2 regions of the Bacillus pretiosus genome follow, and region 2 is predicted to be linked to the other one. Evidence: riboswitches for the same ligand, from Rfam matches in the RefSeq annotation. Region 2 holds a riboswitch; the other holds the start of a gene.

Region 1 (15,935 bases), 420 kb from region 2:
ACTGCTGGAACACGGATTTGATTATCTTTGTGATCCGGTGCATTTTTTAATACTTCTTCGACTGGTAAACCTTTTTCTGGTACATCTTCACGCATAACATTTTTCATAGTTAATACATGAGTTGTTGGTTTTACATCAGTTGTATCTAATTCATTTAACTGTTCTGCAAATGTAACAATTGCATCTAGTTGTTTTTGAAATTTTTCAGCTTCTTGATCAGTAATTGCAAGACGTGCTAAATGTGCTACGTGCTTTACATTCTCAACGGAAATTCTTGACACGGCTAGGCCACCTCCATAATATATCGTTCAATCTACAATACTATTGATGATACCAAATTTTCAGTACTTCAAGCAAGTCAACACACGGCACTTACTGCATTTTTACATAAAAAAAGAAAGGCAAATGCCTTTCTTTACGATTTACTCTTTATCTAACGGTTTATTTTTCGGAAATCTCTCGTTATCTTCTTCATTATCACGAATTGTTTTTTGTAATACAAAACAAGACATCGTTAAAAATAATGTTCCAATTAAATAATATCCTTTTACACTAAGCGTTTCATCTAACGTATAAATTCCAATTAGCATACCTGAAAGTGCACAAACAAATGAAGTCCATGCTAAAAACGTGAACGCTTGCGTATTACGTCTTCTCATTGTTCTCCCCCTCGTTAGCTGTACATCCATTATAGATAAGTATATTTACTATGATGGATTTTTATGTAAATTCTAGTTTTATATTTATAAATCTATCATAAAAGAATACTATTTTAAAGTTAGTTTTCTGTCTAATCTGAAAAAACAGTTAAAAATATTGACATTTATTTCAATTCTGCATAAAATAAAAACAAATATTACGAACCTCGAAATATACGGGAGTGGAAATAATTGTTGCAATACGAACATTTTTTAGACTTACTGCTAGATAACGCCAAGAAACTTTTTTATCCTGAAGAATGGGTAAGCCTAGATTTAACACTTTCTAAAACAGAAGTATTTTGTTTACTTTGGATGGAGCGAAATACAGATATTACAATGACAAAAATCGCTGACCTTCTTGATATACCGATGAGTACAACGACAGGTGTTGTAAATCGCCTCGTAAAAAAGGGATATGTTGAAAGGTACCGTGATGAAAACGACCGACGCATTGTATTAATTCGTTTAACAGAAAACGGCGTAATGCTCGTTCAAGAAGTAAAACAAAATGCAGCCCATTACTTTAGCCTAGTGACAGAAGCATTATCAGAAGCAGAAAAAGCATTCTTACTACAAATCTTCCAAAAGATCATGAATCACATTGCTACGTCACAGCAAAAAACAGAAGAAAAGGTTTCTACACCTAAAATGAAAAACATTCCGATTGAATAAAACCCTAGTTGGGTTTTTATTCAACATTTTATTTCGGTACTCGTAATATTCGATACTCGAAACAAAGGGGATAGAATAATGAGAATTATTTTGTATACAGGTAAAGGCGGCGTAGGAAAAACTAGCATTTCAGCAGCAACAGCACTTCAAAGCGCAAAACAAGGATTAAAAACATTAGTAATGAGTACAGATCCTGCTCATAGTTTAGGAGATTCATTTGGTATAAAGCTATCTTCTGAGCCATTAGCAATTCGTGAAAATTTGTGGGCACAAGAAATTAATACGATTTATGAGATGGAAAAAGGCTGGGGGAAATTACAGAAATATATTACACTACTCTTCACTTCCAAAGCAGCTGATGATATTACAACAGAAGAATTAACAATGTTTCCTGGTATGGAAGATTTAATTAGCTTACTTCGCGTACTCGATTATTATAAACAAAACACATATGATGTTATCATCATTGATTGCGCTCCAACAGGAGAAACATTAGCAATGCTCAGCTTTCCAGATATGCTCGGCTGGTGGATGGAAAAACTCTTTCCTATTAAAAGAAAAGTTTTAAAAGTTGTTCGTCCTGTAGCTCAACCACTTCTTGGTGTCCCCCTTCCAACCGATGATATTATGGACGAATTAACGAATACACTTGAACAACTTGGAGAAATGAGAGATATTTTATCAAACCGAGACATAACAAGTATCCGCATCGTTGTAAATCCTGAAAAGATGGTCATTAAAGAAGCTCAGCGCAGCTTTACGTATTTAAACTTATACGATTATAACGTGGATGCCATTATGATTAATCGCGTCATCCCTAACACTGTCACCGATCCTTATTTTCAAGCATGGAAAGATACTCAAAAGAAATATAAAACATTGATTCAAGATAGTTTTCAGCCGCTTCCTATTTACGAAGCTCCTATGTTTGAACAAGAGGTTGTCGGTTTGTCTATGTTAGAGCGTGTAGGAGATGCTTTATTTAAATCAGATTCTTCTCCTACGGAAGTGAAATTTAACGGTCGCACTCAATATGTAAAAAAAGATGGCGATGAGTATATTTTCGTTCTCTCCATTCCCTTCTCAAACAAAAGTGAACTTTCATTAAATCAAAAAGGTGATGAACTTATCATTCGTTCAGGTTCTGTGAAACGGAACATCACATTACCAAAAACGTTAACACACCTTTCTATTCAAGGAGCAAAATTCGAAGATGATGTACTAAACATTCGATTTGGAGGTGTAGTGCATGCGTGAGGAACTACTAAGGAAGGTAATTCGTACAAAAATAAAAGTCGGTATGAATATATTAGAAGAGTTACCTGCCCCAATCCAGCAATCAGCTAAGCAAGCACTAAACATTTTGCAAGAGGAACTAGCTACTTATCCGAAAAAACAAGAGCATCATGAGGATAATTTAAAAAGTATCATAATTGAATAACTATCCCTGTATAGAGGGCCTTTTTTAGGCTTTCTATATTTTATTGGAGTGATGTCAGTTGATGAAAAAACATTCAACTATTATACCCTGGATCATTCCTTTATTATTTTTCGTTCATAACCTTGAAGAATCTTTTCAAATGCCACAATATCTTGCTAATCAATTTTCAATTTATTTTATAACAAGCCGACAATTTTTCATTGCGATTTTCGTATTAACAATCTTTGTCTTACTTATCGTCTTTCTATATCAACTAAACTTCTTGTCTTCTATATACTGGATTATTTTTATACAGGGGGCGATATTCTTCAACTCTGTTCAACATATTATTTTGTTTTTCATTTATCGTTCATATAATCCTGGCGTAATATCAGCCGTTTTCATTATGATTTTTTCTATTTTCTTTTTTTCATTCGAAAAACACCTCATTCATAAAAAACAATTCGTAATTACACTCATTTTTAGCTTATTTGCTTACCCTTTTATAATTTGGATTACCTTACTATTCGCTAGCTACTTTCATTCATAAAAAAAGACCAGGAAAACTCCTGGTCCATCACTCTACTTAACAAACATTGGATTCTACGTTATACAGAATTGGAAGGTACAGAATTAGGGTTTTGTTTGTTAAGTAGATTATATGTTGAACGAGCTAACAGCGGAGGGGTTCCTACTGTTAATCGTTAAACCCGATAATTATTTTACGATTTTTTCAAGCTCCTCAAGTGAAAGATCTACTGAAATGGAACCATCATTTGTTTCTTTCTTAATTGCATCTGTTACTTCTTTTGAATGATATAGTTCAATTACTTTTTTCAGTGTTGAATCATCTTTATCTTTTGTACGAGCTGCGAAAATATTAATATATGGCTTCGCATTTTCATTCTTTGGATCTTCTAAGAAAATTGGATCCTTCGCTGGATCTAATCCAGCTTGACCAGCAACACCGTTATTAATAACTGAAGCTGCAACATCTTTTAATACACGAGGTGTTTGCTGTGCGATAACCGGTGTAATTTTTAACTTCTTCGGATTTTCAGCAATGCCACTTGGATCTCCGAATAAGCCAAAGTCTTTCTTAAGCTTTAATAATCCAGCTGCATCAAGAAGTTTTAATGCACGAGCTTGGTTCGTTGGATCATTTGGAATCGCAATTTCTGAACCATCTGGAATTTCATTTGCCTTCTTATATTTTTCAGAGTATAAGCCCATTGGTGCAATTTGCGTTGTACCGACAGCTGTAATATCTAACTTATGCTCTTTTTTAAATTGCTCTAAGAAAGCAACGTGCTGGAATGAGTTTAGTTCAATATCTCCATCAGCTAACGCTTTATTTGGCGTTGTGTAATCAGAGAACTCAACCAGTTTAATTTTAATTCCCTCTTTTTCAGCTTTTTTCTTTAAAATTTCCCAAGCGTCTCCATCTGTTCCGGTTACGCCAACGCGAACTACTTTCTCTTTTGCTCCTGCCCCCGTGTCTCCACTTGAGCAGCCGCTTAACGCTGAAATTCCTACAATCGCTGATAATGCAAATGCTAAAATTTTCTTCATTTTCTTTTCCCCTCTTCCTTTTTATGATCTACGTAAAAAGACTTTCGCAAAGTAGTTTCCTAAATTTTGAGCTATCTGTACGAGAATAATAAGTAAAACGACCGTTACGAACATAACTGATGTATCAAAACGTTGATAACCATATGTCATCGCTAAGTCACCAAGACCGCCACCACCGACAAGCCCAGCAACTGCAGAAAATTCAATTAAACCAACTGTCATAAACGTAACACCTAAAATCAATGGCGCTAACGCTTCTGGTACAAGAATTTCAAAAACAATTCTAAATGGTGAAGCACCCATCGCTTGAGCTGCTTCAATGACTCCCTTTGGAACTGAAACAAGATTTGTTTCAACCATTCTAGCAATACCAATTGACGCAACTAACGTCATTGGAAAGATTGCTGCTGCTGTTCCAATCGTCGTTCCGATAACACTTCTTGTTAGTGGGCTTAAAGCTACTAAGAAGATGATGAATGGAACCGGACGAATTGTATTAATAATGATATTAAGAATAGAAAAGACCCATTTATTTTCTAAAAAGTTTCCTTTCCTCGTTACATACAACAGTAAACCTAGGGGTATACCAAGAATTGTAGCAAATATAAGGGTTACGATTACCATTAAGAGGGTATCCCCCGTCGCATCTACTATGCGAGGCCAAAATATACTCCAATCAACTCGCATGAGCTTCTACCTCCTTCAGCTGCACTTGCAGTCTTAGATGTTGTAATGCTTTTTGAATTTCCTTCTGTTCACCTTGCAATTCTACAAGAAGATTTCCAAATAGCACATTTTGAAGTTCAATAATATTTCCGTACAGTACGTTTACATCGACGTTATAATTTTTCGCGATATATGATAGTACCGGCTGCCCTGTCTCTTCCCCAGTAAATGTTAAGCGATAAATCTGTCCACCATTTTGAATTTTCCCTAGAACACTTTCCGGTAAATGATCATTAATAATGGAGCGTACAAAGTTTTGAGTTGTCTTTGTTTTTGGTTGTGTGAAAACATCAAACAGTTTTCCTTCTTCAATAACCTTTCCCTTCTCCATTACAGCTACACGGTGACAAATTTCTTTCACAACATGCATTTCATGTGTAATAAGAAGAATTGTTACATTGTATTCTCGATTTACTTTCTTTAATAAGTTCAAAATTTCTGTCGTTGTTTCTGGATCTAAAGCTGATGTTGCCTCATCACATATAAGAATGTCTGGCGATGTTGCAAGTGCTCTTGCAATGCCAACACGCTGCTTTTGTCCGCCTGATAGTTGCTCTGGATAATAGTTTGCTTTATCTTCTAATCCTACAAACTTTAGCAGTTCATTTACTCTTTCTTTTATCTCATTTTTTGGTACTTTCGCTAACCTTAATGGATAAGCAATATTCCCAAACACTGTTCTTGAATTAAATAAATTAAAACTTTGAAAAATCATCCCGATTCTTTGTCTTAGCTTCCGTAATTCTTTCGTCGATAGTGATGTAATATCTTTATCATCTATTGAAATCGTTCCCGCCGTTGGTCTCTCTAACATATTTACTAGGCGTAATAACGTACTCTTTCCAGCGCCACTAAAACCGATAATGCCAAAAATTTCGCCCTTCTCAACTGATAATGTTACATCCTCCACCGCATGAACAGATTGCCCACCTGATTCATATACTTTACTTACGTTGTTAAAAGAAATCATTTTTTCCCCTCCTATATGCTGTAAAAACTTGAAGTAGAGCTTTCGAGGTAAAATAAAAAGTGCTCTCCTTCTTATCAACCATAAAGATAAGAAGGAGAGCACTTATATGTACTCGGTCACATCTTCTCATCTTCCAAGCCTTTTATAAGGCTTGCTGGAGTTAGCACGGTATTAAAAAACCCGTTGCTGAGGTATCGTAGGGCCAGTCCCTCCACCTCTCTGGATAAGAATGTATCGATTTAATTGTCGTTTAATTAATTCTCATTATAGAACTCAGAATAATAAGAGTCAATACATTTTTTAGAAAAATATTAATTATTTATCTATTAAAATTTTCAAATAAAAAATCACAATATAATATTGCTTTTTAAAGTTATGTAAAATTCTTCTCCTTCATATTTTTTTAAAAGGAGAATCACCTCTATAAATTGAATACCATTATTTGAATATGAAACCGGAGGAAGATAAATATATGAAAACAGCTCTTTTACTCGTTGATATTCAAAATGATTATTTTCAACACGGAAAGATGGAATTGCGTAATCCAATAGAAGCAAGCAAATATGCTCGTCAGCTGCTACAACTCTTTAGAACGAAAAACGAACCTATTTTTCATATCCAACATGTAGCAATAAAAGATGACGCTACTTTTTTCCTGCCCAATACAGAGGGTGTACATATTCATGAAAGCGTACGTCCACTTAGAGAAGAAACCGTTATACTCAAACATTATCCAAATAGTTTTCGCGAAACTGATCTTCTAGAACAATTACAACGTTTAGACATTGAGCACGTCGTCATATGCGGGATGATGACTCATATGTGTATTGATGCTACCGTAAGGGCTGCTTTTGATTTCGGCTTTCCATGTACCGTTATACATGATGCTTGTGCTACAAAAGATCTTTCTTTTAAGAATGCTACTATACCAGCCGTTTATATTCATAACACAATTTTGGCTAGTTTAAATGGAGTATATGCAACTGTAATGAGTACAGAGGAGTTTGTGGCTACAAAAAAACACTCCCTTCAGTGAGCAAAACCGAAAAGAGTGTTTCTTGTCAAACCATAGATTTTCTTTCAAATTGTATTATACAGGAAATCCTTAAAATGAATACTAAAAAATATGACTAATAAGTCAACTTTTCTCGTTGTTTTGTTTCTATTTACATGTTTATCCCGATATTAATAGGATTTAGCTAGTTCTAATTACCTAATGGTAATATACGGTAATTGAAACTAGTTTCTCCTCTCAAAAACGTAACATATTATTTATCTGTTTGTTTTTGCTTCTTTTTCAAATACTCCGCACGCAATTTTTCAATTTGCTGCTTTTTATCAAATTTGGCAGGCGTCTGTTTTTCATGAAACTTTGCCACAGATACCTGACTTTTGTAATCCAATTGATATTTCCCCACTTTGTTCACCTACTTTTCTTGTCTTTAAAGAGAATCTATTCAACAAATATAATATACCTTATTTACTGAAGTAAACCTTATTACTTTATTAGTTTTTCTACTTATATCTATCTTAATCCACATATAGAAATTTTTTCAAAAAAAAAAAAAAAAAAGAGATCTTCACAGACTGCGAAGATCTCTTCTACTATTTCTTATAAAGTTTCAGAAGTAGTTTTTGCTTGCATGTGAAGTGCTAAGTAGTCAGGGCCACCAGCTTTAGAGTCTGTACCAGACATGTTAAAGCCACCGAATGGTTGGTAACCTACGATTGCACCAGTACATCCACGGTTGAAGTATAAGTTACCCACATGGAATTCTTCACGTGCTTTTTCAATATGGTCACGGTTATTAGTAACAACAGCACCTGTTAAACCGTATTCTGTATTGTTTGCAATTGCAAGTGCATGATCAAAGTCTTTTGCTTTACAGAATGCTACTACTGGTCCGAAGATTTCTTCTTTCATTAAGCGAGCATCTTCTGCAACGTCAGCAACGATTGTTGGTTGGATGAACCAGCCTTTAGAATCGTCTCCTTCGCCACCTGTTAAGATTCTACCTTCTTCTTTACCAATTGCAACATAGCTCATCACTTTATCAAATGCAGCTTGGTCATTAACAGGACCCATGTTTGTACCTAAAACAGCTGGATTAGCAACTGTTAATTCTTTCGTTAATTCAACAGCACGATTTAATACGTAATCGTATACATCTTCATGGATTACTGCACGAGAACATGCAGAACATTTTTGTCCTGAGAATCCGAATGCTGATGCTACGATAGATTTAGCTGCTAATTCAAGATCTGCTTCTTTATCAACAACGATTGTATCTTTACCACCCATTTCAGCGATAACGCGTTTTAACCAAATTTGGCCTGGGTTTACTTTCGCTGCACGCTCATAAATACGGATACCTACATCACGAGATCCAGTGAAGCTCACGAAACGTGTACGAGGGTGATCTACTAAGTAGTCACCAACTTCAGAACCATTACCTGGAACGAAGTTTACTACGCCAGCTGGTAAGCCAGCTTCTTCTAATACTTCCATGAATTTCGCTGCTACTACAGGAGTTGTACTAGCTGGTTTTAGTAATACTGTGTTACCAGAAACTAAAGCAGCTGTTGTCATACCTGCCATAATTGCGAATGGGAAGTTCCAAGGAGAAATGATAACACCTACTCCTAATGGAATGTAAGAGAAACGATTATATTCAATTGGACGGCTTTCTACTGGAATTCCGTCTTTTAATTTTAACATTTGACGACCATAATATTCCATAAAGTCGATTGCTTCTGCTGTATCAGCATCTGCCTCATTCCACGGTTTACCTGCTTCTTTTACAAGAATAGCAGAGAATTCATGCTTTCTGCGACGAACGATTGCTGCAGCACGGAATAAAATGTCTGCACGCATTTCTGGCTTTGATTTTCTCCAAGTTTGGAATGTTTCATCCGCTACTTGCATTGCTTTTTCAGCTAACTCACGGCTTGCTTTTGAAACGCGACCAACAAGTTCCTCTTTATTTGCAGGGTTTACAGAAACAATTTTGTCTTCTGTAGTGATTTTTTCTCCCCCAATAATTAATGGATAGTCTTGTCCAAGATAAGATTCTACTTTCTTTAAACCTTCTTCAAACGCTAATTTGTTAGCCTCCACTGAAAAATCTGTAAATGGCTCATGTTTGTATGCTACTACCATTCTTTTTAGCCTCCCCTTAGAAAAACGTTTACATTTTACAACATTATTCTACACGATAATTTAGATTTATTCAAATATTCCTAGACTTATATTTTAAAAATTAATTAATTTTTAAAATATAATAAAAAAATAGAGTTATACATACGTATAACTCTACAAAATATGAGTATATTCCAAAATGTTTTTTCCAATCAATAAAATAGTTACTAACAAAAATAAAGTTCTTACATATCCAACACCTTTTTGAACTGCAAACTTCGATCCAAAATAAGCGCCAAAAATCATCGACAATCCCATAATAATACCGTATTCAAAATGAATTACGTCTAAAAATAAAAAAGTAATTAAAGATACGATATTACTAACAAAGTTCAAAAGTTTTCCAGATGCTGCCGCTTGAATAAAATCCAAACCAACTAATAAAAATGCAAAAATTAAAAAGGATCCTGTCCCTGGTCCAAAAAATCCATCGTAAAACCCTATCATTAAAATAACAAAGAAAAATATTAATGTTTTTCTTTTCGTCATCTTCTTATAGGTAGATACACTTCCCCAATCCTTTTTTGCAATAATATAAATGGCAATAAACACCAACATCACAAGCACTAACGGACGTAAAATATCCGGCGGAATAAACTTTACTACTAAAGCGCCTGCGACCGCTCCTATAACAGTTAACGGGATTAACTTTCCTACAATTTTAAAATCGACCTTTCCTGATCGAATAAAATAAACTGCACTCGTAAACGTCCCCATCGTTGCAGCTAATTTATTCGTTGCAATTGCCGAAGCTGGTGGTAAACCAACAAACATAAGTGCTGGAAGCGAAATTAATCCTCCACCGCCAACAACTGAATCAATAAAAGCTGCTAAAAAGCCGAATGCAATTAATAAAATAATGACTTGAAAACTTAATTCGTCCATGTGCTTTACCCCTTACCCCCCATTATTTATAACATTTTAAATTATAACAAAATTCCTCAAGAAAAAAAGCCGTTCCATAAAGGAACAGCCCTCCTATTTAATCTAAAATTTTCACAAATGGTTCATCTTGCTTCGCTTCACGTATAATAATCGCTTCTGGACGTTCTACAGATTTAATCGTTACTTGTACTTTCATATAATTCGGGAAGTATTCCATAACAAGCCCAGCTACATATTGTGTAAAACCAATTATTTCTGCTTTCCCATTAAACTGGACAGGAATATCAAGCTTTATTTCTCTTAATTCATCATCTCTATACATACCAGTACCGATAACAGCTGTGTAGTCGCCTTGGAAATAATCGCTTAGTTTTGATTTAAAGTTCGATACTCTCGCCAGATCTTCACGTTTATTATCTGTTTTCGCTTGTTCAGATGGGAACAAATAATATTTCTCATTAATTTGTTTCCAATCCTCAACCGTTTCACTGCCTTTTTCAACATTCGCATAAGAAACAAAGTTACCTGGCACGAGTGAAGCCTTTGGAGCCTGACGATAAATTGCAAATGTTATCGGAAGGTTTTTTGTTTCAGGCTGTTTTTGATGCATAAATTTCAAGACTTCTTGCGCCATTTTTTTCCCTTCAGCTACCATTTTTTCTTGCTCAATTTTAGCCTCACGCGGATAACCATGCTCTTCCTCGTAATAATGAACCGAGTTCATCGCTAAACCAACTACTATGCCTTTGCGCTCATCTGTTTCGCCTTTTTTCACATAATAATCATGCTCTAAAATATTTGAAATATATATTGGATTTTTTTTATTTTTTGCCTCTAATGATTCAGATCCTCCACCTAACGCTGGGTTTAACCCAATGTTTGGAAATTTAACTGCATCTTTTTTTAATTTGTCCTCTAGTTCCTTTTGTTCAGCATCTGTACGCTTTCTTTTAACAAGCATCTGCACATTTTGAGTATCTAGAACATCTCCACCTTTAAAGAAATGATCTTTCGTACTAAAGGATTCTTTTGCAATACGCATTAATCCTGTTTCAAATTCATCTATATCAAGACGATTACTTACTCCTTGTACAACTAAACCACGTGCAGCTCCTGCTTGAAATGGAATAGTCGCCTTATAGTATTCATCCGAAATAGCGTACTTCGGAACGATTGCTTGCTCTTTTGCTTTCCCCGATTTCTCAACCACTTTTTCATCTTTATCGGCACCTGCACTACACCCACTTACGAGTAGGCCAAGGCTTAATACCGCTAATGCTATTTTTTTCATGGTAAGTTTGCACCTCTTACTTATTTAGCTCTTGTAAGAACCTCTCTTCATTCCAAACCTCAACATTATGCTTCTCTGCTTGTGCTAATTTCGAACCTGCTGCTTCACCTGCAACAACTAAATCCGTACTTTTACTAACACTTCCTGTTACTTTTCCACCTAATGCCTCAATCTTTTTCTTCGCTTCACTACGTCCCATAACTTCTAATTTCCCTGTTAAAACGACAGTTTTTCCTGCGAAGTACGACTCAACATTTTGTAAATCAGCAATTTTTATGCCTTTGTATGCCATATTCACGCCATACTCTTTAAATTGTTGTAATAGCTCTAATACGTCTTCATTATCAAAATACGTCACGACGGATTGAGCCATTTTTTCACCAATTTCATTAATTGCTTTTAGTTCTTCTTCCGTTGCTTTCACAAGCGCATCCATCGTTTCGAAATGCTCGGCAAATGTACGGGCTGCTTTCGCTCCAACATGGCGAATACCAAGACCAAATAATAATCGTTCTAATGAGTTTTCTTTAGAATTCTCAATTGCTTGTACTAAATTCGTTGCTGATTTTTCACCGAATCGTTCTAGCTGTAATAATTGCTCTTTCGTCAACGAATATAAATCAGCAAATGTACGAATATAATCCGCATCAAAGAGTTGTGTAATGACACGTTCTCCAAGTCCATCAATATTCATTGCATTTCTTGAAACGAAATGAATTAATCCTTCTCGAATTTGAGCTGGACAAGTTGGATTTATACAACGAAGTGCTACTTCTTCTTCTAAACGAACTAGTTCACTCTCACATGCTGGGCAATGCGTTGGCATATGATATTCTTCTTCCTCACCAGTACGCTTATCGAAAATAACGTTCACAACTTCAGGAATAATATCTCCAGCCTTCTTCACTACAACATAGTCACCAATTCGAATGTCCTTTTCACGAATTAAATCTTCGTTATGTAAAGAAGCACGACGAACGATAGTACCAGCCACTCGCACTGGCTCTAGCTCTGCTGTCGGTGTTACAACCCCTGTGCGACCAACACTTAATTCAATGCCTGTTAATCTTGTTACAACTTCTTCAGCCGGGAATTTATAAGCAATCGCCCATCTTGGACTCTTTGCTGTAGTTCCTAAACTTTCTTGAAGAGCAACATCATCTACTTTTATAACGATTCCATCAATCTCATAATCAAGATGCGGACGTTTTTCTTGCCATTCTTCTACATAAGCTATAACTTCTTCAATTGTCTCACATGTACGCCGATTTGGATTTGTTTTGAATCCAAGTTCACCTAAGAAATCAAGCGATTCACTATGTGATGGAATTGTTTTTTCTTCTACATTCGCAAGACCGTACACAAACATAGATAAGTTACGCTTCGCTGCAATTTTTGGATCAAGTTGGCGTATTGAACCTGCTGCCGCATTACGCGGATTCGCAAATACATCTTCACCATTTTGCTCTTTTTCTTCATTTAACTTAACGAATGAACGCTTCGGCATATAAGCTTCGCCTCGTGCTTCTAACGTTACTTCTTCATTTAAACGGAGCGGGATCGCTTTAATTGTTTTTAAATTTTGGGTAATATCTTCCCCTGTTACACCATCACCACGCGTTGCCCCTTGAATGAAGCGTCCTTTTTCATAATGAAGTGAAACAGCAAGTCCGTCAATTTTTAATTCGCATATATATCTTACATTCGCATCATCAATTCCTTGGCGTACTCGTCGGTCGAAATCACGTAAATCTCCTTCGTTAAATGCATTTCCTAAACTTAACATCGGTGACTTATGTGTTACTTTTTCAAATATATCAAGAACCGTTCCCCCAACGCGAATGGAGGGGGAGTCTTCACTCATAAACTCTGGATTCTCTGCTTCTAATTTTATAAGCTCCTGCATATTACGGTCATACTCCGCATCAGAAACAGAAGGATTGTCTAATACGTGATACTGATAGTTAAATGTATTTAACAAATCACGCAGTTCTTCTATACGTTGTTTTGCTATCTCTTTTGACATATCCTCATTCCTTTCCTATTGTTTCGTCACAGGTGCAAATTTTGCTAACAAACGTTTAACACCAATCGGGCTTGGGAACGCAATATCTAATTCTTTTGCATCACCTTCACCTTTTACACTGACAACTGTACCGACTCCCCATTTTTGGTGGGAAGCTTTATCGCCTACTGCCCAGCCAATTTGCTCGCCACCTGTCGTCTTAGCTGCAGGACGCGCGAAAGCTGAACGAGAGCGTGTTGTGGTTGTAGTTGTCATTCTACTTGTACTTGTCGTTCTGCCTTTTGCACCAAACGAAGTTTCACGCTTTGGCGCTGTTTCATTTAACGATTCTACTAGCTCTGCCGGGATTTCTGTAATAAATCGAGAAGCAGCGTTCATACTTGTTCTACCAAATAAAGTACGCATTTGTGCATTGGATAAATATAACTCTTCTTCTGCACGCGTAATACCTACATAAGCAAGGCGACGCTCTTCTTGCATTTCATCTTCTTCCATTAGAGAACGAGTATGTGGGAATATTCCTTCCTCTAACCCAACAATAAAGACAACTGGGAACTCTAACCCTTTCGCTGAGTGCATCGTCATTAAAATAACTTCCTCACCCGCAGTTGGATCTTCATCGACACGATCAATATCAGCAACAAGCGCTAAGTCTGTTAAGAATGCAACAAGGCTCTTATCTTCGCTTTGAGATTCAAATGTTTGCGTAACAGATAAAAACTCATCTAAGTTCTCTAAACGACCTTCTGCTTCTAAAGTACGCTCGTTTTTCAACATATCGCGATAGCCTGTTTTTTCAATAACTTCTTCTACCAATTCTGTAACAGATAAATACTCTTGCATATTTACCCAGTTGTGTAATAGACCTGCGAATTCTTTTACTGCCTTTGTTATTTTTGCACTTACACCAACATGCTCAATCTCATCGAATACAGCAGTTAATGAAATTCCATTTTGTACACCGTAATTAATAATTTTATCGATAGAAGTCGCACCAATTCCGCGCTTTGGCATGTTAATAATACGTGCGAAACTAATCTCATCATCTGGATTCCCAATTAAACGTAAATACGCCAAAATATCTTTAATCTCTTTACGATCGTAGAACTTCGTACCGCCGACAATTTTGTAAGGAATATTAGATTTCAGGAAAATCTCCTCGACCATACGAGACTGGGCATTTGTACGATATAATACTGCAAAGTCCGTATATTTTCGTTTTCCCATTTGAATATCGTCACGAATTTTTTTCGCAACAAAATATGCTTCGTCTTTTTCCGTCGCAGCACGGTAATATGAGATTTTGCTTCCAACTTGATTGTCTGTCCATAATTTTTTCGGTTTACGGTTTGAATTTTTTTCAATAACAGCATTCGCTGCATTTAAAATATTTTGTGACGAACGATAGTTTTGTTCTAACAGAATAACTTGCGCATTCTCATAGTCTTTTTCGAATGACAAAATGTTAGAAATGTCAGCCCCGCGCCAGCGGTAAATAGACTGATCTGAGTCACCTACAACACATAAATTTTTAAAACGTGCTGCTAAATGTTTTACAAGAAGGTACTGCGCTTTGTTCGTATCTTGATACTCATCCACGTGAATATATTGGAACTTACGCTGATAAAACTCTAGTACTTCTGGAACACGTTCAAATAGCTGAATCGTTGTCATAATTAAATCATCAAAGTCTAATGAGTTATTTTTCAGAAGACGTTTTTGATATTCTGTATATACATCGCTCGTTAATTTTTCATATGGATCAGCGATTGTAATTTTTTTCGCATATTTATCTGCAGATAACAATTCATTTTTCGCATTACTAATACCAGCTAAAATAGAGCGCGGCTCAAATTTCTTCGGATCAATATTGCGCTCTTTCATAATTTTTTTGACTACAGTTAACTGATCGCCTGAATCTAAGATTGTAAAGTTACGATTAATACCAATACGATCGATATCACGTCGTAAAATACGTACACACATAGAGTGGAACGTAGAAATCCAAATATCTTCTGCTTCTGGTCCGACAAGTGTATCAATACGCTCGCGCATTTCACGCGCCGCTTTATTTGTAAAGGTAATAGCTAGTACATTCCATGGCGCTACACCTTTTTCACCAAGTAAATACGCAATACGATGTGTTAACACACGTGTTTTACCACTACCTGCACCTGCCATTAATAGAAGTGGTCCGTTCGTTGTTTGTACTGCTTTTTGTTGCTGCGGATTTAAACCATTTAATAACTTATCTGTCTTACTCATATACGCCTGCACCTACTCTCCTTTTACTGCTTTAACTGTTTTTAGCGCGGATTTTATATCATCATAAATAATATTCCCAACCACTACTGTATCAGCGTATTGTGCCATTTCCTTCGCTTGTTCAGCATTAGAAATACCGCCGCCATAATATAACTTCGCTTGTTTTAATTCTGCTTTTACATTTTTAACAAGTTCAACGTCTCCATAC
Region 2 (15,935 bases):
TACTTTTTTATACTGCGGGGATACCGCACTATTTCCGTTTACACCTAATCGAATATTTTGCATTACAGCTACTAAATCTGAAACAACAGCTGTTGCTGTCGGTAAACTTCCTGCACCTGGCCCATAAAACATCGTTTCTCCGACCGCTTCACCATACACATATACAGCGTTATATTCGTTTTGTACGGCCGCCAGAGGATGTGTATTTGGAAGTAGTGTCGGTTCAACTGTCACCTCTAATTTTTCACCATCTCGCTTCGCAAGACCGATTAATTTAATCGTGTATCCTAAACTCTTACTGTATTCAATATCTTCTTCTGTAATAGAAGTAATCCCTTTTACCTTCACATCTCCAAGCTCTACATTTGTAGAAAAACCAAGGGTAGCCAAAATCGTCATTTTTCTCGCTGCATCTAAACCTTCCACATCTGATGTTGGATCTGCTTCTGCAAATCCAAGTTGTTGGGCTTCTTTTAACACGTCGTTATATGCTCTCCCTTCATCTGACATTTTCGTCAAAATAAAATTTGTCGTTCCATTTACAATTCCCATTACTTTCGTAATAAGATCTGAAGAAAGTCCTTCTACGATACTTCGTAAAATCGGAATCCCTCCGGCTACACTTGCTTCATAAAACAAATCTGCTTTATTATCTTTTGCTACCGCTAAGAGTTCCGCCCCATGTAACGCCATTAAATCTTTATTGGCAGTCACAACATGCTTCCCGCTCTGTAAGGCTTGCAAAATATATGCTTTTGCATCATCAATGCCACCCATCACTTCGATGACAACGTCAATATTTGGATTATCTAAAATTTCATTTGCATCTTGTGTTAATAGAGTAGAAGGTACCTCTACTTCTCTCTCTTTTTCAATATTTTGTACTAGTACTTTCGTTACTTTTACAGGACAACCTACTTGGTGGATAAGTCGCTCTTGATGATCTGTAATGATACGAACTACACCACTCCCAACTGTCCCAAGACCTAATAAACCAACTTGAATTTCTTTCATAATACTGTCCACCCCTCAAAAATTGTGTTTAGATGAAATTATATGAGTAAAAAATCTGAAAAACAATGTTTTTTGAACATTCGGAAAAATATGAGTTAATCTTTACAAAGAAAACGTTGCCACGTGTTACACAATCTTTTTTTATAATACATAAGGGGTTTCTTGATACACGTAATAATTCAGCCAATTAGAGAATAATAGATTCCCATGGCTTCTCCACCTTACAAGTGGTTTCTCATTTGGATTATTATGCTTAAAATAATTTTTCGGCACATCAATATTTAACCCTTTTTGGCGGTCCCGTTCGTATTCTTGCTTTAACGTATCACAACTATATTCACTATGCCCGAGCGCAAACACTTGCCTTCCTTCTTGCCCAATGACAAGGTGAACACCTGCTTCCTCAGAATTTGCTAATAATGTTAAGTCTGTCACCTTTCTAATATCACTCTCTCGTACTTCTGTATGACGAGAATGCGGGGCAAAAAACAATTCATCAAACCCTTGTAACAATTTCACATGTTGCTCACGAACTTCATGTTCAAATACACCGAACATTTTTTCCTTAAGAGGATACTTTGGAACACCATAATGATGATACAAGCCAGCCTGTGCCCCCCAGCAAATATGAAGCGTAGATGTTACATTCTTTTTTGAATACTCCATAATACGTTTAAGCTCTTCCCAATAATCTACCTCTTCAAAAGAAAGAGTTTCAACTGGTGCTCCTGTAATAATAAGTCCATCAAATTTCTCATTCTCAATATCACGAAATGTTTTATAGAAACTCGTTAAATGGTCCTGCGCTACATTGCGAGACAAATGTGATTCCATATGAAGTAGGTGAACATCTAATTGCAACGGTGTGTTGCCAATTAAACGAAGTAATTGCGCTTCTGTTTCTTGCTTTGTAGGCATTAAATTTAAGATAGCAATTTTCAATGCCCGGATATCTTGTGTTTCTGCTCGCTCCTTCGTCATTACAAAAATATTTTCCTTCTGCAACACTTTGCGAGCTGGTAAATCTCTATCAATTATGATCGGCATGTTCTTTGCCTCCGACTAGCGCTGCTTCTAAATCTGCAATAATATCAGAAACATCTTCTATACCAACCGATAAACGAATTAAATCTGATGTAACTCCAGCTAGACGCTGATCTTCAGCACTTAATTGTCTATGCGTTGTGCTAGCAGGATGTATAACACAAGTTCGTGCATCCGCTACATGCGTTACGAGAGTTGCTAGTTTTACATTTGCGATAAATTCTTTCGCTGCTTCTAATCCGCCCTTAATGCCGAATGTTAAAACACCACTAGCACCTTTTTTCAAATACGTTTGTGCTAACGAGTAATTTTCATTGCTATCTAATCCCGGATAATTCACCCATTCAATACGTTCATGGTTAGCAAGCCACTTAGCAACTGCGAGAGCATTTTCACTATGACGCTCCATTCTTAAATGTAGCGTTTCTAAGCCGATATTGCTAATATACGCATTGAATGGGCTCATACAGTTTCCATAGTCTCTTAATAATTGAACACGTGCCTTCACAATATACGCTGCTGCACCAAAATTTTGAACGTAACTTACGCCGTGATAACTTGGATCCGGTTCAACAAGTTCAGGATATTTCCCATTTGTCCAATCAAAGTTCCCTCCGTCAATGACAATGCCGCCTAAAGAGCTTGCATGACCATCAATATATTTCGTCGTAGAATGAACGATAATATTTGCTCCGTGCTCAAATGCTTGGCATAAATAAGGAGTTGCTAATGTATTATCCACGATAAAAGGTACTTCTAACTCTTTCGCTGCATCTGAAAATTCTTTGAAATTTAAAACGTTCATCGCTGGATTTCCTAACGACTCTGCATAAACAAGTTTCGTCTTATCATTAGCAAGGGCCACAATTTCATCAGCACTTAAATTCGGATTAAAGAACGTAACGTCAATACCAAGCTTACGCAAACTCACTCCAAATAAATTAAACGTTCCACCATAAACTGTGGAAGAACAAAGCAAGTGGTCTCCGCTACTACAAATATTTAAAACAGCAAGCATAATAGCAGCCTGCCCAGAAGCCGTTGCAACAGCTCCTACACCACCCTCTAAATCCGCTAACTTTTGCTCAAATGCAGCTAAAGTAGGATTTCCAATACGCGTATATATATATCCTTCTGCCTCTAAATTAAATAGCGCTGCTAAATCATCTGAAGTATCGTATTTATACGTTGTACTTTGATAAAGTGGCAAAACACGCGGTTCACCATTCTTTGGTGTATAGCCACCTTGCACACAAATTGTTCCTTTTCCCCATGATTCTCCCATCTCTCATTCTCCTTTCTTTTATACAAAATAAAAAACTGCTCCTTTCCTGAAAACAAGAAAGGAGCAGTTTGAAAACACGCTCTAAAGGCTCTTTCTTATCTTTCAGGATTATTACCTGCAGGATTTGGCACAATTCCGTTATACGGCTGTTGCCAAGGTTTCATCGGGCCTGTCCCTCCACCTTTTCTTGATAAGACTATGCAATTACCGTTGATTTTATAGCAATAATTTCCTAATGTCAATCGGTTTTTCTGAATGTTCTAAATTAAATACAAAGAATTTGACATGCATAACAAAAGAAATATATTCCATATCCATTTGAAAAAGACCTTTTAAAACCCACGATTACTATATAAAATTAAGTAAGTAGTTTAACTGTATACATTTCAAATTCTCACGAGACCTCAATATATTGAATAAGCCCACCTCTCAAAAAGATACTATACATATTCCTTTCACAGTAGCATATTTAATCCTTTCGACATTAAAACTTACATAACGGAGGTATAACATGACAAACACAAAGGACATGCACTATATACTCGTCCTATACGGCATTCTTTTAGGCTCTATAGTAGGAGCTACAGTCTGGCTATTTTTAGTTACAATAAATATCGGCATTCACTTTATTTGGGGATACTTACCTACTATTTTCTCTTCTCCCCCGTATTACACTATTTGTGTAACAACTATCGGTGGTATTCTCGTTGGTTTAACCCAAAAATACTTCGGCATATATCCACGTCTTATGCCGGAAGTGATGGGTGAATATAAAAAAACTGGTAGAATTGAATACCGTTTTGTACATAAAGCTACTTTAACTGCGATTATCGTTTTAATATTTGGAGCTAGCTTAGGTCCCGAAGCAGCACTTGTTGGAATTATCGGTGGACTTTGTACATGGGTAGGGGATCGCTTTACATTTGCCTTAAAAGGAATGAATGAACTAACAGAGGTTGGAATTGGCGCTACTTTAAGTGTAATTTTTAACGCGCCATTATTCGGTTATTTAGCTCCAAATGAAAATGAGGGTGAGCAAATTAACGAATTTTCTAAAGGAAAAAAAGCAATTGTATATTTAGCTACCACTTTCGCTGGCTTTTCCGTTTATTTATTACTTAGTAAATTCGATAATCGCGGATCCTTTATCGTTGATTTTGGGGAAGGTTCCCTTTCTCTTAATGAATGGATCGCCTTTCTACCACTTGCTAGTATTGGTGCTATAGTTGGTTTCTTTTATTTCAAATTTGAATTCACATTAGAGAAATTAATCCATCCCTTCAGGGAATACAAACTATCACTTGGAATTATCGGTGGTATTTTATTAGGAATTACAGGAACTTTTCTCCCGTACACGTTATTCTCAGGAGAACACCAATTAAAAGATTTAGTCGTTGAATGGAGTCATTTATCTTTCTGGGTACTACTTCTTTCAGGTGTTTTAAAATTATGTATTACTGCCGTTTGTTTAAATACAGGTTGGCGCGGTGGACATATTTTCCCAATTATATTTGCTGGATCTAGTATCGGATATGCTATAGCTTCCATTATCCCGATAGATCCAATCGCTTCGGTAGCCATCGTCACGACAGCAATTTCAAGCTATGCATTAAGAAAACCAATTGCTATAACATTACTATTACTCATGTTTTTCCCGCTCAATTTACTATTACCGATGCTTGGAGCGGCAGCGATTGGTAATGCATTTCCACTTCCTAAAAATAACGAAGCTACAAACGAATAAAAATAGGCAGTAGGGACAAAAGTTCCACTGCCTATTTTTATTACACACGTTGCTTCAATAACGCGTATAACTCTTCAAAATTTTGTACTTCATATGTTGGCACAATCTCGCTATTATTTGATTTCTTTTCTGGATTAAACCAACAAGTATCAATTCCCGCTACATATCCACCTTTCATATCAGCACTTAACGAATCCCCAATAATGAGCCCTTCTTCAGGGGGAAAATTAGGAATTCGTTCAAAAACATAATCAAAATACTCTTTCATCGGCTTTTGGAATCCCGTATCTTCAGAAATGAAAATATCTTTAAACAAGGCATGTAATCCTGCATTACGTAAACGCTTATCTTGCGTCTTAGAAATACCGTTTGTCACTATATATAAATCGTACTCACTTTGAATTTGACTTATAAATTCAAACGCACCTTGCATAAGTTGGTTTCCTTCTTCTAAGTAGCTACGATAATTATTTTCGAATAATACTCCATCTACTTCTTCCCCGTACTCTTTAAACAAAATTGAAAACCGCGTATTTACAACTTCATCACGGTTCATTTCACCTTCCTCAAAAGCATCCCAAAGACTTTTATTAATTTTTTTATAGTGCCCTTCAACCTCGCTAGTTAGAGGAATCCCTTTCTCTTCAAACAGCATACGTAACGCCATTTTCTCCGCCTTCTGAAAATCTAACAATGTATCATCTACATCAAATAGCAATGTTTTATATTTTTTCATAAGCCCTTCACACTCTCTTTTCTACAAAAACAAATTTACGTAAATCGTATCATTCCTTCTTGTAAACATAATAGGAGATATCTCATACTAAACATGAGGTGAAAATATGAAAGTCAGCAAAAATAGCGAAGAAATCTCTCATTACATGCAAACTTACAACGTCCATACTCTTTTTTCTTTTAATGTCTTACCGTATGCTGAACTACATTCCTTTCAAAAGAGAGAAAGGATATGTAATGAAGGCGTTGATGTTCCTTATCTTTATTACTTAATTTCCGGAAAAGCGAAAATATATATGAGTCACAAAAACGGGAAGGTCTCCTTAATTAACTTTATTCAAGCACCTTCGTTCATTGGAGAATTAGGGTTAATTGGCGTTGAATCCGTTACGAAAACGGTGGAAGTGATTGAAGATTGTATGTGCTTAGCGTTCCCTCTTAAAGATTGTCAGCATCTTTTATTGCAAGATGCTACCTTTCTACAGAAACTATGTAAATTTATCGGCGAAAAAACAATTAGCCGAACAGAAAGTTACGCCAAAAACAATAGTTATCCGTTCGAAAATCGATTAGCGGCTTTTATTCTATTAACAGAACAAAATAACAGTTATACAGAAAAACATACCGAGGCTTCGGAATACTTAAATGTCAGCTACCGCCATCTTTTATACGTATTAAACCAGTTTTGCCAGCAAAATTACTTAAAAAAAGACGGAAGAACCTATTACATACAAGATCGAATTCAATTAGAAAAACTGGCTGATGAACTTAAAATATAAAAAAAGTAGCATTAACGTTTACCTGTTAATGCTACTTTTTTCGAGTGACGATTCTATTTTCAATTAAAATTTACTTGCCACTTTAGCTGCTTCTTCAAGACCAGCTGTAATGATTTCTTCTGCTTTATCTGGGAATTGGTTATGTCCTTCAATAACTACTGTTTCCATATTTGTTGCACCGAAGAAGCCCATCATGCTTGCTACATATTTAACAGCCATTTCTACTTCAGCTGCTGGACCTTCAGAATATACGCCGCCGCGCGCGTTTAATAATGCAATCTTCTTATCTCCAATTAGACCAACTGGACCTTCTGGCGTATATTTAAACGTTTTGCCAGCTCGGTTTAAATAATCAATATATGTGTGTAGCACTGCTGGAATCGTTAAGTTCCATAATGGGAAACCGAAAACGACTTTATCAGCTTCTAAAAATTGATTTAAATACTTATCAGCAACTGCTACTGCTTTTGCTTCCTCTTCAGTTAAATCAAATCCTTTACCTGCTTTGAATGTACCATTAATCATATCTACGCCTACATATGGTAATTCTTCTTTATATAAATCAAGTTCTACTACTGTATCATTTGGATGTGCTTCTTTATAGTTTGCTAAAAATGCCTCGTATAATTTCACACTAACTGCTTGTTCCGCTGGGCGGTTGTTTGCTTTTACAAATAAAACTGTTGCCATTGTTTTTCCTCCTAGTACTCACTCTTCTGTTGTTATATGCTTTCAAAAAAGGTATCCCTTGTAATTGTTGTTTTGTTGCTTACAAACATATTTTATCTTTATATCAAGACAATTTCGTCCTCACATAGACGTATTTTTCCATAAAAAAAGTCCACCTTCTAAAGGCGAACTAGGTCTTACGACTTTTGTCTTATACAATTCCATTTTTCACTGCATATAATGCTGCTTGCGTACGATCAGATAAATTCAACTTACTCAAAATACTACTTACATGAGCTTTTACCGTTTTTTCTGTAATAACTAAAACAGAAGCGATCTCTTTATTACTCATTCCTTTCGCTAATAGCTGCAACACTTCATTTTCTCTCGCCGTTAGCACATCCACTTGAATAGAAGGTTCTTCTTCCTTTTCTTCCACAGGTAATGTTTGAGAGAGAAGAGTATTTGCTATATCTGGATGTAATTGAATATTACCTTTATATGCGCTTCGAATAGCTTCAACAAGCTGATCGGGTTCTACATCTTTTAAAATATACCCACTTGCCCCCGCCCTTAACGCTGGTAAAACATGCGCCTGATCAGAAAAGCTAGTTAATACAATTACTTTCACATTTGGATATTCTTTTTTGATGCACGCCGTCGCCTCGACACCATCCATTTCGGGCATATATAAATCCATTAATACAACATCAGGATTCGTCTCCCCTACTTTCACTAACGCTTCTTTCCCATTATTTGCTTCTCCAACTAACGCTAAATCTTCCTGTGTACTTAAGAAAAATGCTAATCCTTTTAAAACAACTGTATGATCATCAACTAACAATACTTTTATTTTCACAAACTTCCCTCATTTTCACATCATAATGGTACATTTACTTTTACACTTGTTCTTTTCTTATCACTTACAATTTTAATTGTTCCACCGACTAATTCTACTCTTTCGCGCATCGTAGTCATACCGAGTGATTTCTTCTCTTTTATATTCTTCTCTACAAAGCCGTTTCCTTGATCGACTATTTCTAATGATACATTCTTCTCCGTCACTTTGAAATAAATCGCCGCTTCTCTGACATTCGCATGTTTACTTACGTTATTTAAAGCTTCTTGTCCAATTCGCCATAGCGCTTCCTCTACTACGCGTGGCAAATCACGAACACCTGTAACTTGTTCCCGAATTTTCAATCCCAAACTTTCACCATATTGTTTTAAAGCTGGTAATAGTCCTTTCTCTAATCCCGCTGGACGTAGTTGCCAAATTAACGTCCTCATTTCTTTTAAAGCACCTTGCGATAACTCACGTATCTCATGCAAAGACTGATCTACCTTTTCGTTTTTCCCCTTTAAGACGGCTTCGGCACCTTTCGTCATAAAAGTTAATGAAAACAACTTTTGTGAAACAGAATCATGCAAATCTCTAGCTAAACGATTACGTTCTTCCAGTCGTACAAGTTCTCGGCGCTTTTCATTTAACCTTAAGTTCTCTATCATTAACGATATATGATTGGCTAACGCCTGTACTACATCTATCGTATTTATATCAAATTCTCCATTATTCGAACTTACACTTAGTACGCCAAATATATGATCTTGAATATGTATGGGAATGGCAATAACCGCACGATTAGGATGTACGATATTCCCAACCTGACTCTTTAACAAAACAGGCTCTTCTTTTTTCAGAGCTTCCTGTGCCGCTGACTTCAAATCCTCTTGTATCTCATCTATCTTACATGAGGCTCTTACAGCAAGTTCATTTTCTTCTCTAATAAAGAATACAACTTGCTCCCATAAAAATAACTTCCCTATTTGCTTTACAATCTCCTCTGGCAATGCATTAAATTTATGAATCGTCCTTAAAGCTTGAATAAATCGGTCTAACTTTACATAATAATGAGCCCTTCTCTTTTCATTTTCATACAATTTTGTACGTTTTAATGCTGTTCCAATTTGGAAAGCAACTGATTGTAATAGCACTAACTCTTCTTCAGAAAAATGCGTTTTACCTGGACTAGCCACATTTAATACGCCAAATTCATCTCCCCCCGCTTTTAGCGGCACTGTCGCATGATGCACAATCCCTTCTGTATCTCCCCAGTTATATTCAATCGCATTATTAATTCTCTTACATTCAATAATATTAACGGCTTTCTCTAGTTTCCCTTCCACAAATCGGTGTAAACACCAACAATTCCCCTCACACATCGGTCGTTTATTTTCAAATCTTAATCCCTCTGGTAATTGATAATCAATTAATTTTGTATATCTGCCGTTTTCATCCGCAAGAAATATCCATCCTGTCGTTAAACCTGTTACATTCAACAGTTTTTCCAACACAGCTTGCAGCACATGATATGTATCATTTGAGGTGTTCAACGTCTCTGCAATCTCTTTTAATATAACTAATTCATTTGTACGATTCTCTTGAAACATAATTCGTCTCCTACATACAAGATTTTAAATCGCCCCTAAAGTAAATCATCTACTTTTCACTTTGTACTTATTCGTAACATTGATATAATGGTGAAAACATAGTTTTCATTATATCACTTGAGGGGGATTTCATAATGACATTAAATAAAGCACTTACTATCGCTGGTTCTGACACAAGTGGCGGTGCTGGTATACAAGCAGATTTAAAGACATTCCAAGAACTTGGTGTATACGGAATGACATCTCTTACGACAATCGTAACGATGGATCCACATAACGGTTGGGCACATAACGTATTCCCAATCCCAGCTTCTACATTAAAACCACAATTAGAAACGACAATTGATGGTGTTGGAGTAGATGCTTTAAAAACAGGTATGCTTGGATCAGTAGAAATTATTGAAATGGTTGCTGAAACAATCGAAAAACATAATTTCAAAAATGTAGTAGTTGACCCTGTTATGGTATGTAAAGGTGCTGATGAAGCATTACATCCTGAAACGAACGATTGCTTACGTGACGTTCTTGTTCCAAAGGCATTAGTTGTAACACCAAACTTATTTGAAGCTTACCAATTAAGTGGCATAAAGATTAATTCTCTTGAAGACATGAAAGAAGCAGCAAAAAAAATCCACGCTTTAGGTGCGAAATATGTCCTAATTAAAGGCGGTAGCAAGCTTGGTACGGAAACTGCAATCGACGTCCTATATGATGGAGAAACATTCGATCTTCTAGAATCAGAAAAAATTGATACGACAAATACACACGGCGCAGGTTGCACATATTCTGCTGCAATTACAGCAGAACTTGCAAAAGGAAAAACTGTGAAAGAAGCAGTAAAAACTGCTAAAGAATTTATCACAGCTGCTATCCGTTATTCATTCAAGATCAACGAATACGTAGGCCCAACACATCACGGTGCATATCGTAAATTCGTTGCATCAAAAGAACTTGTCTAACATATAAATGAAAACACCCACAGAGTTTATATATTTCCTCTCTGTGGGTGTTTTTTTATAAGCTCTTCTGGTCATCTTATCTTTAAGATGCAGAACTAACCTGATTTCTACCATTTCTTTTGGAGTAATATAATGCATCATCAGCAGCTTGAATAAATCGCTCTGGTGATTCTTCATACACTGAAATTCCTACTGAAACTGTAATTTTTATTTTTGTTCCATTTAGCAATTGAAATGGATGGTTTTCAACAGCCGTGCGAACTTGTTCCCCCATACGCATTCCATAAGCTAATCCTTTCTGCGGTATCAAAAGCGCGAACTCTTCCCCACCCTTTCGAAAAGCCAAATCTGGAAACATTGAAACTTCTCGTAAAATATGCCCCATTTGTTTTAATACTTCATCTCCCGCAGGATGCCCATACGTATCATTTACACACTTAAAGTGATCAATATCTATAAGTAGTAAACAAAGTGAATCATTTTTCATACGCTTATTACCAATATGACGATTCATCTCTAAATCAAACTGTCTTACGTTTCCTAAACCTGTCAGTGCATCTATCGTTGCGTATTGCTTCATCGTTTGAAATAACTCATTGGATTGCAATACATAATTTGCGCTTATAAATGTGATATATGCTGCAACACCACTACAAACTAAATATAATGCTACTATAGACATATCCTTAAATAAAATAGAAAGTGGAACCGTTAAAATAGATAAACTATATACATTAAACCAGATCCATCTTTTAAATATAGAAGCTTTCATCCGCCAAATGAAAATAATTCCAAAACCTATCAATACAATTGTATAACAAGCCAATTCAGAGGCTAAAGAGTACTCAGTAAAAAATAATCGGGTAATTAATATAATAGTAACTGTTATACTGCTAGCTATCGGACCTCCAATTATAATTGCCAAAATAACAGCTAAATAACGTAGATCCAACATAATATCTTCAATATGTACACCAAAATGCATCAACAGTACACTTAATATTCCAGTAAGAATACCTACTACACATTTCTGCCAAAAAGAGAACCCTTCTTTTAACGGTTTATCTCTTAAAAGCTGACCTCCAACAAAAATAAAGGAAAGAATAATTGTTGTGTTTACAAATAAGTCCCTTAACATAAAATAATCTCCCTACTTTTCTATCTATCCCTTTCCTTATTTTATTGTATATGAAATACCTATAATTCCCAAAGCTTTTTATTTATTTTTTGCTGTTCCACGTGAAACAGCAAAAAAATAAAAAAGGACGAAAATTCGCCCTTTTCCTCAACAACACCTTGATATCTTTCCACCCTTTGCATTAAATCTAGCTTCTTGCGCTTCTGCAAAAAACTGTTTTTGACATACCACTTCTTCTTCTGGATGATGCTTTTTCATATGCTCTACATATGTTTCATAGCTTGGTACCCCAACGAGTAAACTAATAAAGTGTTTCCTTTTTCCCCATACTTTCCGTAGTCGTTTAAGCATAATAGTTCCTCGACTCACTTTCATCTCTAGAAATATATGGTGCCTCTTTTAGCGGCATCGGCTTATTTCTTAATACTTGAATCCAAATTCGAATCGCAGAAATTAATACAGCGATTACAACTATCATAAAAATTCCACAAAGCGCTGCATCAATATAATCATTGAAAATAATTTGTTTCATTTGAGCGACATTTTTAGCTGGTGCTAACACTTTCCCCTCATCTAATGCTCCCTGAAACACCTTTGCATGAGATAGAAATCCTATTTTAGGATTTTCATGAAATAGCTTTTGATAACCCGCTGTCATCGTTACAATAAGCAATCCGACAGTTGGAATAAGTGTCACCCAAACATATGCCTTTTTCCCCATTTTGAACAAAATTGTCGTTCCAAGTAATAATGCAATACCTGCTAACATTTGATTTGCAATACCAAAAAGTGGCCATAATGTATTAATTCCACCAAGCGGATCAACTACCCCTTGGTATAAGAAATAACCCCATCCTAATACGCATAACGTTGTAGCTATCACATTCGCTAATGTAGAATCCGTTTTCCCAAATGGCTTATATACATGTCCTAAAATATCTTGAATCATAAATCGGCCTACACGCGTTCCAGCATCAATTGTTGTTAAAATGAATAGAGCTTCAAAGAGGATTGCAAAATGATACCAAAAGGCCATCATGGCTGTTCCACCTATTACTTGTGAGAAAATATACGCCATACCTATCGCTAACGTTGGTGCACCACCTGTGCGTGATAAAATCGTTTGCTCTCCAACGTTTACAGCGAGATCTTTTAGTTCATTTGGTGTAATAGCAAATCCCCATGAGGAAATAACTTGAGCTGCCTGCGAGACATCCGTACCGATAAGCGCTGCGGGACTATTAATCGCAAAATAAGTTCCTGGTGTTAATACACAAGCTGCAATCATCGCCATCGCAGCTACAAATGATTCCATTAACATTGCCCCATAACCGATTGGCTGTGCGTGTCCCTCTTGTTCAATCATCTTTGGTGTCGTACCTGATGAAACGAGAGCATGGAATCCAGACACCGCACCACAAGCAATTGTAATAAATAAGAACGGGAATAAGTTTCCAGAGAAAACAGGACCTGTTCCATCGATAAATTTCGAAACTGCTGGCATTTGTAAATCTGGTGCTACAATTAAAATACCAATTGCTAATCCAACAATTGTTCCGACTTTTAAAAATGTGCTTAAATAATCACGTGGTGCTAAAAGCATCCAAACTGGTAAGGCCGATGCGATAAATCCATATACAATAAGCATAATAGCAATCGTTTCACCGCTAAACGTGAACATGCTTGCAAGCGTTGGATGCTCTGCTACATACTGTCCCCCAATAAGAGACAGTATAAGTAGAATAATTCCGATTACTGACCCTTCACCAACCCGGCCAGGCCTAATGTAGCGCATGTACACTCCCATTAAAATAGCAATAGGAATCGTTGCTGCTATTGTAAACATTCCCCAAGGACTTCCGACAAGCGCCTTTACTACCACTAATGCTAATACCGCTAATAAAATAATCATAATGCCTAAAATGCCTATCATTGCAATAAGCCCTGTAACAGGACCGATCTCATCTTTAATCATTTCTCCTAAAGATTTACCATTCCGTCTCATCGAAGCAAATAAAATTACAAAATCTTGTACAGCTCCAGCGACAACTACCCCAACAATAATCCATATTGTCCCTGGTAAATATCCCATTTGCGCTGCCAAAATCGGTCCTACTAAAGGGCCTGCCCCAGCAATTGCTGCAAAATGGTGCCCAAATAATACCCACTTATTTGTCGGAACATAATCTTTTCCATCGTTTAATGTATGGGCTGGCGTTTGCCGATTATTATCTAAACCAAATACCTTTCTCGCTATAAATCTACTATAAAAGCGGTAAGCAACTGCATACACACATACCGCAGCTACTAAGAGCCACACGGCATTAATAGTTTCACCTTGTGATAAAGCTATTACACCAAAAGCACCTGCGCCTACTGCTGCAATAACTCCCCATAGTAAAATCGACTTCAATGTTTTCACATACAATCCCCCCAATACTATCGCTTAGTGGGATTGTACTAAATTTTCTGAATATTTAATTTGAATCCTCCTTATCATGAAGGATTTTTAGTTTATCATGTTAAAAAATTCGCATTACCTACTATAATTCAATCTTATTTCGAAGTCGTTTCACATAATTACGACTAACTGGAATCGGTTGCTCATCATATTTATCTAAATACAGATTATATGTGCCATTATAATAAGGTTTTAGTTCTTGTACATATGACATATTAATTAAATAACTTTTATGCACACGTAAAAAATCATATACATTTAGCTTATTTTCCAGCTCTTGAAGTGTATATGTTGAAATATACTGATTATTTGTTGTATAAATTGAAACCGTTTTGTTTTCCTTATTTTTGCTTACATATACAATATCTTCAGGGAAAATATACCGAATTCCCTCTTGACCTTCTATCGGTAGTTTTCGCAAATAACTCTTTGCTTTCTCGCCTTGCTCTTTACACATTCTATATAAAAGGAATTGCAAATCTTCCTCACGAAATGGGCGTAGTAAATAATAAAATGCTTGAAACCGAAATGCCGTAATCGACTCTTCTATATCTTCACCCATAAAAATCAATTTCGTATAACAATTTACTTCCCGTAATAAACTCGCATATTCAAAACCAGTTCCATCTAGTAATTTTGAATTCAAGAAAACAAAATCTGGTGTATGCTTTTTCATGATCAATAATGATTCTGTTCCCGTATTCGCTTCAAAACATTCTACATTCCTTATATTTTCAGTAAATTTTTCAGCTAAACTTCTTCGCTCTTCTGCTTCTTCCATGATCAGTAAAATTTTCATTTCTTCAACCACCTAATTCTTTTGTCCATATGTCTTGTTGTATACATTCGCTTTTATAAGAAACATTCCCTTTTTCTTACTATACCATTATTTATCTAAAAAAACAGAAAAAAGGAAACCACAACGGTTCCCCCTACCCTTTCATTCCATTATTTGTAGGAAGTAACACCCACTGAATGCGAAGAAATGAGTGTTACTTCCCCAAAAACACAATTGGCGCTGGCTAATAATCAGTGGGGATAAATCCCTCACCGATTAAACTTTCACCTTATATTAATTCTCGTTGCTTCGTTTCTTGCCCAAGTACAATTACAGCAACTACGCCAATTAAAATTGACCCACAGAAAATCGTAAATATTAGTGATAGTGAAGCCTGTGAAGCAACTAAATATCCTACTAATAGCGGCCCAAGAATACCACCAATACGACCGAATGCTGCTGCCATCCCTGCACCTGTACCACGAATAACCGTTGGATACTGTTCCGGTGTATAAGCGTATAATGCACCCCAAGCACCTAAATTAAAGAAGGATAGTAACATACCTGCTACGATTAATATCGTTAATGACTCTGCCACTCCAAACAAGTAAGCACTACATGCTGTACCGATTAAATACGTAACTAAAACGAACTTACGACCAAGTCGTTCAATAAACCAAGCAGCCGTGAAATATCCTGGCAATTGAGCTAACGTCATAATAAGTACGTACTGAAAACTTTTTATTAAACTAAATCCTTTTAATACCATTACACTAGGTAACCAAAGGAACATCCCATAGTAAGAAAAGACAACAGAAAACCATAGAATCCATAACATAATTGTTGCCTTACGATATTCACCAGACCAAACTAACTTT

Evidence for each region. Region 2 has a riboswitch for S-adenosylmethionine ahead of ACU8YW_RS26770 (bifunctional O-acetylhomoserine aminocarboxypropyltransferase/cysteine synthase). Riboswitches for the same ligand answer to the same signal wherever they lie in the genome.
Region 1: another riboswitch for S-adenosylmethionine. It lies ahead of ACU8YW_RS01825 (methionine ABC transporter ATP-binding protein); the one in region 2 lies ahead of ACU8YW_RS26770 (bifunctional O-acetylhomoserine aminocarboxypropyltransferase/cysteine synthase).

What each region holds. Positions count from the first base shown of each region.
Region 1 is NZ_CM129593.1:326,973-342,907, reverse strand. It holds gene gatC (Asp-tRNA(Asn)/Glu-tRNA(Gln) amidotransferase subunit GatC) at 1-281, opposite strand, end outside; gene ACU8YW_RS01860 (YiaA/YiaB family inner membrane protein) at 423-659, opposite strand; gene ACU8YW_RS01855 (MarR family winged helix-turn-helix transcriptional regulator) at 891-1,373, shown strand; gene ACU8YW_RS01850 (ArsA family ATPase) at 1,449-2,630, shown strand; gene ACU8YW_RS01845 (DUF3926 domain-containing protein) at 2,623-2,814, shown strand; gene ACU8YW_RS01840 (HXXEE domain-containing protein) at 2,876-3,343, shown strand; gene ACU8YW_RS01835 (MetQ/NlpA family ABC transporter substrate-binding protein) at 3,511-4,365, opposite strand; gene ACU8YW_RS01830 (methionine ABC transporter permease) at 4,387-5,052, opposite strand; gene ACU8YW_RS01825 (methionine ABC transporter ATP-binding protein) at 5,042-6,061, opposite strand; SAM riboswitch class I at 6,185-6,291, opposite strand; gene ACU8YW_RS01820 (cysteine hydrolase family protein) at 6,534-7,097, shown strand; gene ACU8YW_RS01815 (hypothetical protein) at 7,330-7,479, opposite strand; gene pruA (L-glutamate gamma-semialdehyde dehydrogenase) at 7,674-9,221, opposite strand; gene ACU8YW_RS01805 (TSUP family transporter) at 9,375-10,145, opposite strand; gene ACU8YW_RS01800 (CamS family sex pheromone protein) at 10,243-11,436, opposite strand; gene ligA (NAD-dependent DNA ligase LigA) at 11,453-13,462, opposite strand; gene pcrA (DNA helicase PcrA) at 13,478-15,727, opposite strand; gene pcrB (heptaprenylglyceryl phosphate synthase) at 15,740-15,935, opposite strand, start outside.
Region 2 is NZ_CM129593.1:5,165,945-5,181,879, forward strand. It holds gene ACU8YW_RS26760 (homoserine dehydrogenase) at 1-1,014, opposite strand, end outside; gene metA (homoserine O-acetyltransferase MetA) at 1,156-2,061, opposite strand; gene ACU8YW_RS26770 (bifunctional O-acetylhomoserine aminocarboxypropyltransferase/cysteine synthase) at 2,045-3,343, opposite strand; SAM riboswitch class I at 3,436-3,540, opposite strand; gene ACU8YW_RS26775 (chloride channel protein) at 3,855-5,087, shown strand; gene ACU8YW_RS26780 (YjjG family noncanonical pyrimidine nucleotidase) at 5,128-5,823, opposite strand; gene ACU8YW_RS26785 (transcriptional regulator YeiL) at 5,930-6,601, shown strand; gene ACU8YW_RS26790 (FMN-dependent NADH-azoreductase) at 6,665-7,291, opposite strand; gene ACU8YW_RS26795 (response regulator) at 7,482-8,129, opposite strand; gene ACU8YW_RS26800 (GAF domain-containing sensor histidine kinase) at 8,150-9,721, opposite strand; gene pdxK (pyridoxine/pyridoxal/pyridoxamine kinase) at 9,856-10,680, shown strand; gene ACU8YW_RS26810 (GGDEF domain-containing protein) at 10,763-11,818, opposite strand; gene ACU8YW_RS26815 (YbdD/YjiX family protein) at 11,966-12,169, opposite strand; gene cstA (carbon starvation protein CstA) at 12,162-14,240, opposite strand; gene ACU8YW_RS26825 (LytR/AlgR family response regulator transcription factor) at 14,362-15,078, opposite strand; gene niaP (niacin permease NiaP) at 15,347-15,935, opposite strand, start outside.